Regions from separate parts of the Mesorhizobium sp. CNPSo 4670 genome, predicted to be linked through region 1. Evidence: riboswitches for the same ligand, from Rfam matches in the RefSeq annotation. Region 1 holds a riboswitch; the other holds the start of a gene.
What was found. A riboswitch is a leader RNA that binds a small molecule or an ion and turns the genes downstream of it on or off. The one in region 1 is predicted to bind S-adenosylmethionine.
Positions count from the first base shown of each region.

Region 2: it holds a riboswitch for S-adenosylmethionine, as region 1 does, so the genes downstream of both, AC0ZT5_RS32375 (O-succinylhomoserine sulfhydrylase) here and metX (homoserine O-acetyltransferase MetX) in region 1, are expected to answer to the same signal.

Region 1 covers NZ_JBWJFQ010000008.1:160,717-165,129, reverse strand. Annotated here, with positions in the region: gene AC0ZT5_RS15875 (sugar kinase) at 1-438, shown strand, start outside; gene AC0ZT5_RS15870 (prephenate/arogenate dehydrogenase family protein) at 448-1,383, opposite strand; gene hisC (histidinol-phosphate transaminase) at 1,390-2,499, opposite strand; SAM riboswitch at 2,637-2,714, shown strand; gene metX (homoserine O-acetyltransferase MetX) at 2,826-3,995, shown strand; gene metW (methionine biosynthesis protein MetW) at 3,992-4,413, shown strand, end outside.
Region 2 covers NZ_JBWJFQ010000030.1:10,085-14,497, reverse strand. Annotated here, with positions in the region: gene AC0ZT5_RS32385 (ABC transporter substrate-binding protein) at 1-530, opposite strand, end outside; gene AC0ZT5_RS32380 (2'-deoxycytidine 5'-triphosphate deaminase) at 631-1,725, opposite strand; SAM riboswitch at 1,864-1,941, shown strand; gene AC0ZT5_RS32375 (O-succinylhomoserine sulfhydrylase) at 1,999-3,189, shown strand; gene AC0ZT5_RS32370 (ceramide glucosyltransferase) at 3,204-4,355, opposite strand.

The DNA.
Region 1 (4,413 bases):
GCCGATACCGCGCCGAGGGACGTGCTGGAACTGCTGCTCCCGCTGGCTTCCCATATCGTGGCTTCCGAGCCGGCGGCGCGCATATTGTGCGGCGCGGAACTGGATTCGCGCCAGGCCTGTGAGGCACTTGCCCGGCGCGGCGATGCGTTTGTCGCGGTTACCGGCGGCGCGGCTGGAACCTGGTGGTTCGATCGCGCGACGGGATCATCGCGCCATGTCTCGGCGCCAAAAATCAAGGCGGTCGACACGCTGGCCGCCGGCGATGTCTTTCACGGCGCCTTCGCCGTCGGGCTGGCGGAAGCCATGCCGGTGGAGCAGGCTTTGCGCTTTGCCAGTGCGGCCGCCGCGCTCAAATGCCTGCGCTTCGGCGGCAGGCTGGGCGCGCCGGATCGGGCCGAGACGCTGGCGATGATGAAAAGCCACTGGCCAGCAGGCTGAAGAACCGATCTATGCCTTCGCCGGGTGCTCGACCGCCTGACGGCCGAAATCGGGGACGTCGATGTCCTGGCCGGCCTCGATGATCGAACGGCGCACAGCGCGGGTGCGGGTGAACAGATCGAACAGCTTTTCGCCGTCGCCCCAGCGGATCGCCCGCTGCAGCGACGCCAGATCTTCCGAGAACCGCGCCAGCATTTCAAGGATGGCGTCCTTGTTGTGCAGGCAGACGTCACGCCACATGGTCGGATCCGAGGCGGCGAGACGGGTGAAATCGCGAAAACCTGAAGCCGAATATTTGATCACTTCGGACTTTGTCACCGACTGCAGATCGTCGGCGGTGCCGACGATGTTGTAGGCGATGATGTGCGGCAGGTGCGAGACGATGGCCAGCGTCATGTCGTGATGCTGCGGATCCATGGTGTCGATGTTGGCGCCGCAGCGGCGCCAGAATTCCGACAGCCTTTCCAGCGCATCCGGATCGGTGTCGGGCAGCGGGGTGAAGATGCACCAGCGATTGTCGAACAGGTCGGCGAAGCCGGCATCCGGGCCGGATTTTTCCGTGCCCGCCAGTGGGTGGCCGGGAATGAAATGCACGCCATCGGGCACATAGGGCTGCATCTGCGCAATCACCGATGCCTTGGTCGAGCCGACATCGGTGAGGATCGCGCCCTGCTTCAGAGCCGGCGCGATTTCCTCGGCCACAGCGCCCGACGAGCCGACCGGCACCGAGACGATGACCAGATCGGCATCGCGGACCGCTTCCTTCGCATCGGTGGAGTAGGAGGAGCCGAGCCCAAGCTCTTGCGCCCGCGCCAATGTCGCGGCACTGCGGGTCGAGATGGCGACGTGGCGGGCGAGGCCCTCGCGACGGATGACGCGTGCCAGTGACGAGCCGATCAGGCCGATGCCGACCAGCGCGATCTTTTCAAACATCGGTGATGCCATGGTGTTCTAGCTTTTCAGGAATGTCGTGAGAGCAGCGACAACGCCGCGATTGGCCTCTTCGGTGCCGACGGTCATGCGCAGCGCGTTGGGAAAGCCGTAGCCGGAAACGCGCCGCAGGATATAGCCGCGCGCCGTCAGATAATCGTCCGCCGCGGCAGCCGAATGGTTCTGGTCGTTGGGAAAATGGATCAGAATGAAATTGCCGACGCTTGGCGTCACCCGCAGCCCGAGCTTGCCAAACTCCTCGCTCAGCCATGTGAGCCACGTTTCGTTGTGCATCACGCTGCGTTGGACGTGGTCGCGGTCACGGATCGCGGCGATGCCGGCCTCGATCGCCGTCGCATTGACGTTGAATGGGCCACGCACACGGTTGATGGCATCGACGATGTGCATCGGCGCGTACATCCAGCCGATCCGCGCCCCGCCGAGGCCGATCTTGGAGAAGGTGCGGGTCATCACCACGTTCTCGGCGCCGCCGACCAGTTCGATGCCGGCTTCATAGTCGTTGCGGCGGACATATTCGGCGTAAGCCGCGTCGAGCACCAGAAGCACATTTCTGGGTAAGCCGGCATGCAGGCGGCGCACTTCCTGGAACGGCACATAGGTGCCGGTCGGGTTGTTGGGATTGGCGAGGAATACGATTTTCGTGCGCGGCGTGACGGCGGCCAGCATCGCATCGATGTCGGCACGCTCATCGGTCTCCTTGACCGCGACCGGAGTTGCGCCGGCCGACTGGATGTAGATCTTGTAGACCATGAAAGCGTGTTCGGTGAAAATCGCCTCGTCGCCGGGAGCGAGATAGGTCTGCGCCAGAAGGCCGAGAATTTCGTCGGAGCCGTTGGAACAGATGATGTTCTGCGCGTTGAGACCATGCACCTCGGCGATCGCCTCACGCAGCCGCCTGGCGGTGCCGTCGGGATAGACGTCGAGCTTCGCAGCAATCTCCCGCGCGGCCTCGATCGCCTTCGGTGACGGACCCAGCGGGTTCTCGTTCGACGACAGCTTGTAGACCTTGGCGACGCCGGCGGGCGCGGTGCTCTTGCCCGGCACATAGGCGTCGATGTCCATGATGCCCGCGCGCGGGGTTGGACGTGCCTTGTCCGGTGTCTGGCTCATATCGCAAAATCCGTCGAGAACGCTTCCGTCTGGAAGCCGCAGCGGAAATACAAGCCACGGCCCGCAATGTCGAGAGGTGGCAATCTCCGGACCGCGGCTGGCCGTTGACGCGGGCGCGCCACAGTCCTAGAAGAGGTGCGAAATTCCGTGGTGATTTGGCCGGTCGGCTTGCAGCCACGTTAAACAACTTGCTAAAGGGCCGTTTGCATCCTGTAACCGGCTTTGCGACAGCAATGCCGGTTTTTTGTTGTCCGCGCCGGCCGGACACCGCATTGGCCTCGAATTTCGAAAGCACCGTGCGGAATTCAAAGTGTGAGATGGATGCAATGGCCGCTCTGCGCGCTGGAAAAACCAACAACGAGGCTGATCAACCGTCGAGCCCGGTTCTCCGTTTTGGGCCCGACAAGCCGCTCAAACTCGATGCAGGCACGCTGCTGTCGCCGTTCCAGATCGCCTACCAGACCTACGGCACGCTGAACGACGCCCGCTCAAACGCCATCCTCGTCTGCCATGCGCTAACCGGCGACCAGCATGTCGGCAGCACCAATCCGGTGACCGGCAAGCCGGGCTGGTGGGAAGTGCTGATCGGCCCCGGCAAGATCATCGATACCAACCGATTCTTCGTCATCTGCTCCAACGTCATCGGCGGCTGCCTGGGTTCGACCGGCCCGGCCTCGACCAATCCCGCCACCGGCAAGCCCTATGGGCTCGACCTGCCGATCATCACCATCCGCGACATGGTGCGCGCCCAGCAGATGCTGATCGACCATTTCGGCATCGAAAAACTGTTTTGCGTCCTCGGCGGCTCGATGGGCGGCATGCAGGTGCTGGAATGGGCGTCGAGCTATCCGGAGCGCGTCTTCTCGGCGCTGCCGATTGCCACCGGCGCGCGCCATTCCTCGCAGAACATCGCCTTCCATGAGGTCGGCCGGCAAGCCGTGATGGCCGATCCGGACTGGCACGGCGGCAAATATTTCGAGCACGGCAAACGCCCGGAAAAGGGCTTGGCGGTGGCGCGCATGGCCGCCCACATCACCTATCTGTCGGAAGCCGCCCTGCACCGGAAGTTCGGCCGCAATCTGCAGGATCGCGAGGCGCTCACCTTCGGCTTCGACGCCGACTTCCAGATCGAGAGCTATCTGCGCCACCAGGGCATGACCTTCGTCGACCGCTTCGATGCCAATTCATATCTCTACATGACGCGGTCGATGGATTATTTCGACCTCGCCGCCGACCATGGCGGCCGGCTGGCGGATGCGTTCGCCGGTACGAAAACCCGCTTCTGCCTGGTGTCCTTCACCTCGGATTGGCTGTTTCCGACCGAAGAGAGCCGCTCGATCGTGCATGCGCTCAATGCGGCCGGCGCGTCGGTGTCCTTTGTCGAGATCGAGACCGATCGCGGCCACGACGCCTTCCTGCTCGACGAGCCGGAACTGTTTGCCGCCATCAATGGCTTCATCGGCTCCGCGGCACGGGCGCGAGGGCTGGCCTCATGAACGTCACCCGCAACCAGCGCGTCGACCTCGAAGTCGTCGCCAACCTCATCCCGCCACAGTCGCGCGTGCTCGACGTCGGTTCGGGCGATGGCTCACTGCTCGAATTGCTGCAGGACACCAAACAGGTCGACGGCCGCGGCCTTGAACTGTCGCAGCGTGGCGTCAACGAATGCGTGGCACGCGGCTTGAGCGTCATTCAGGGCGACGCCGACAAGGATCTCGAGTTCTATCCCGACAAGGGCTTTGACTTCGTCGTCCTGTCGCAGACCTTGCAGGCCACCCGCAACCCGAAGCTGGTTCTCAAGGAACTGCTCAGGATCGGCAATCGCGCCATCGTGTCCTTCCCCAATTTCGGCCATTGGCGGGTCCGCATGTCGCTGTTCCTCAATGGCCGCATGCCGGTGACCACGGACCTGCC
Region 2 (4,413 bases), on a different contig from region 1:
GTCAGATCGGTGATCGCCTCTTCCTGGGTCGGGTAGAGTTTCGCCTCCGCGCCAGCCTTGCCATAGACATTCTGGGCATAGTCGGCCTGCGTGGTCGAGGCCTGGGCGCCGACCGTCTTGCCGGCAAGGGCCGCCGGTTCAGTCGAGGTGAGTTCGGTATCCTTCGGCGCCACCAGCGCGAGCGGAGTCGTATAGTATTTGTTGGTGAAGGAGACCTGCTTCTTGCGCTCCTCGGTGATGCTCATAGAGGCGATGATGGCATCGAATTTCTTGGCCTGCAGGGCGGGGATGATGCCGTCCCAGTCCTGGGTGACGATCTCGCACTCGACCTTCATCTGCGCGCACAGCGCATTGGCGATGTCGATATCGAAGCCGACGACCTTGCCGTCGGGGGTGATGGTGTTGAACGGCGGATAGGCACCCTCGGTGCCGATCTTCAGTTTCTCAGCAGCCTGCGCCGACAGAGAGCCGGCCGCCATCAGCAACACGGCAGCACCTGCTGCCGATATGATCCATTTCGAAATCCGCATTTTCTTGGTTCCCCTTGAACGCCGCCAGCTTGGCGACCAGAAAGGCAGCCAAGCATGGCGAGCCAGCGCAGGCAAGTCTATTGCCCGACGGGAACTGGGTTCAGCGCGCGGGGCGGAAATGCTTGGACAGCTTCAGGCCTTGCGCCTGGTAGTTGGAGCCGAGATCGGTGCCGTAGAGCGCCTGCGGCCGCTTCAGCATATGCTCGTAGACCAGCCGGCCGACGATCTGGCCATGATCGAGGATGAACGGCACTTCGTGGCTGCGCACTTCGAGCACTGCGCGACTGCCGGTGCCGCCGGACGCCGAATGGCCGAAACCCGGATCGAAGAAGCCGGCATAGTGGACGCGGAACTCGCCGACCAGCGGATCGAACGGCGTCATCTCGGCGGCGTAGAGCGGCGGCACATGCACCGCTTCCTGGCTGACGAGGATGTAGAATTCATCGGGATCGAGCACCAGTTCGCCGGCGCCGCTCTTGTGGATCGGCTCCCAGAAGTCGACGACCTCTTGTGCTGCGCGCTTGTCGACATCGACGAGACCGGTGTGATGCTTGCCGCGATAGCCGACCAGGCCGTTCTGATCGCCGTTGAGATCGATCGACAGTGCGATGCCGCCGCCGGAAATGTTCGGCGGCTCGGTTGCGACCAGCATCTCGGCGCGATGCAGGTCATGCAGCTCGGCTTCCGAGAGCAGTGCATTGCCGGTGCGGAAACGGATCTGGGACAGACGCGAACCGGTACGCACGACGATCGGAAAGGTGCGCGGGCTGACCTCGAGATAGAGTGGGCCGTGATAGCCGGCGGCGATCTTGTCGAACTCGTGGCCGCGATCAGTCATGACGCGGGTGAAGATGTCGAGCCGCCCGGTCGAACTCTTCGGATTGGCCGAGGCCGAAATGTCCGCCGGCAATGCCAGGCTTTCAAGCAAGGGCACGATATAGACGCAGCCGGTCTCCAGCACCGCGCCCTCGGCAAGATTGATCTCGTGCAGTTGCAGCCGGTCGAGCTTTTCCGAAACCTTGTGGTTGGGGCCCGGCAGGAACGAGGCCCGCACCCGCCAGGCCTTGTCGCCGAGCCGCAGATCCAGGCTCGCCGGCTGGATCTGATCGGCATCGAACGCGCGCGCCGACTTCAGCGCGCCGGACCGGAACAGCGCCGAAATGTCCTGATCGGGAAGAATGCCTGTCTGCCGCAAGGCTCCACTCCTAGGCCAGGCGATTTTCTGTTCGCAGGCTCTTGCCGCGAAACCGCGGAACACTGCTGCGGAACCTGCTTGGTACAAACCTCTTAATCAAGCCGGCAATTGACGCAAGCGTGGCGCGGGTCTAAAGGGTCGTTATCCCGTGGTGATTTGGCCGGTCGGCTTGCAGCCACGTTAAACAAGTCGCTAAAGGACCGTCGGGCCGCAAGGCCGTATGGACCGGTTGCGACTTTCGCGGCCGGTTTTTTTGTGTCTGGAACAAAAGCGATGAGCACCAAGAAGCGTAACTGGAAGCCTCAAACGACACTCGTGCATAGCGGAACCCTGCGTTCCGGTTTCGGCGAAACCTCCGAAGCGATGTACCTGACCCAGGGCTATGTCTACGAAACGGCGCAGGCCGCCGAAGCCCGCTTCAAGGGCGAGGAGCCGGGATTCATCTACTCGCGCTACGCCAACCCGACCGTCGACATGTTCGAAAAGCGCATGTGCGCGCTCGAAGGCGCCGAGGACGCGCGCGCCACCGCATCCGGCATGGCCGCGGTGACGGCCTCGCTGTTGTGCAGCGCCAAGGCCGGCGATCATATCGTGGCAGCACGCGCGCTGTTCGGCTCCTGCCGCTGGGTGGTCGAGACGCTGGCGCCGAAATATGGCATCGAGGCGACGCTGGTCGACGGCACCGACATCGCCAACTGGGAAAAAGCGGTCAAGCCGAACACCAAGCTGTTCTTCCTGGAAAGCCCGACCAACCCGACGCTGGAAGTGGTCGATATCGCCGCGGTTGCCGCGCTTGCCAATTCGATCGGTGCGCGGCTGATCGTCGACAATGTCTTTGCCACGCCCCTGCAGCAGAAGCCGCTGCAGCTCGGTGCGCACATCGTCGTCTACTCGGCGACCAAGCATATTGACGGCCAGGGCCGCTGTCTCGGCGGCGTCATCCTGTCGGACAAGAAGTGGATCGACGAGAATCTGCACGACTATTTCCGCCACACCGGCCCCAGCCTGTCGCCGTTCAATGCCTGGACGCTGCTGAAGGGGCTGGAGACGCTGCCGCTGCGCGTGCGCCAGCAGACGGAAAGCGCCGGCAGGATCGCGGATTTCCTGGCCGAGCGGCCCGAAATCGCCCGCGTCATCTATCCCGGCCGCTCCGACCACCCGCAGGCGGCCATCGTCAAGAAGCAGATGTCGGGCGGCTCGACGCTGATCTGCCTGGACGTCAAGGGCGGCAAGCAGGCGGCCTTCGCCTTGCAGAACGCGCTCGACATCGTGCTGATCTCCAACAATCTCGGCGATGCCAAGAGCCTGATCACCCATCCGGCGACGACGACGCACAAGAATCTGAGCGACGAGGCGCGTGCCGAACTCGGCATCGGGCCGGGCACGCTCAGGCTGTCGGTCGGCCTGGAGGATACCGACGATCTTCTGGAAGACATCGAACAGGCGCTGAAGTCGGCAAAGTAAAAGGCCTTTGGCCATCAGGCGCCGGACGGCGTCTCTTCCAGCTCGGCTGCCTTGGTGCCGATGGTCATCGCGTTGCCGCGCCAGTCGACGGCGCCACCCAGCCAGCCGCGCGCCCACATCGCCGGCAGGATCAGGTCGCGCAACATGATCGCCGCGACCATGCGCGGCGACAGGTACCAGCCCTTGGACCAGGCCAGGGCGCATTCCGGAAGGTAGAAGGCCGCCAGCACGGCAATGGCGGTTGCCCAGATGCTGACGCCGGCGCTTGCCGCCGCCAACAGCGCGAGTGCCAGCGGCACCACTGCCCCGGTCAGGATTTCGGGTGCGAAAAACCATGGGAAGGTGACGCGGCGCAGGCGCGCCCAACGGGCCTGACGCGACCAGATCTCGTCAAAGGTGCGCCGGCCGAGCGGTTGCTCGAAGGGCGCGGCGACGAGATTGACGCGCAGGCCAAGGCCATTGACCAGCTTGGTTGCGGCAGCGTCCTCGGCGATCTCGGCGGCGAGCGCACGGATGCCACCACTGGCGTCGAGCATCGGCTTGTTCCAGAGCATGCTCTTGCCCTGGGCAAAGCCGAGGCCAAGCGCCTCGCCAGCATATTGCCAGCGCGCTTGCAGCGTGTTGAGGAAAGCGCATTCGACCTCGGCCCAGAAGCCAGTGGGCCGTGAGCCTATCGGCGTCGAGCAGACAAGGCCGGTGTCGGGCCGCCATGCAGCCATCAGGTGCTGCACATAGTCTCTCGGCATCAACACGTTGGAATCGGCCAGGACAACCCAATCGTGGCGCGCTGCCTCCCAACCCTTGACGCAATTGTTGAGTTTCGGGTTGGCGCTGATGCGGTCGTCGCCGATCAGCAGCCGCGCCGGCACCTTGGGAGAACGGGCGATGGCGGCACGGATCAGCCTGACCACCGGATCGTCGGCATGGGCGACGCAGAAGACCAGTTCGTAGCGCGGCCAGTCGAGCGAGAGGGCGCGCTCCAGCGTCTCCTGCGTGAACGGCTCGACGCCACGCGACGGCACGATAATCGACACCGGCCGCGACCTGCCGGCCGGCGGCGCGACGGTGCTGCGCCGCTTCAGACGCGAAGCGGCGAGCAGGATGCTGGCGAGGTTTGAAAGGATGAGAGCGATCGAAAGGGCGGCGGCTATGAGGGTGAGTTCCATCGAGACCTGGCCATTCCAGAAAAGACGGCGCGTGATGGCCGTTTTCAACAGTTCGACA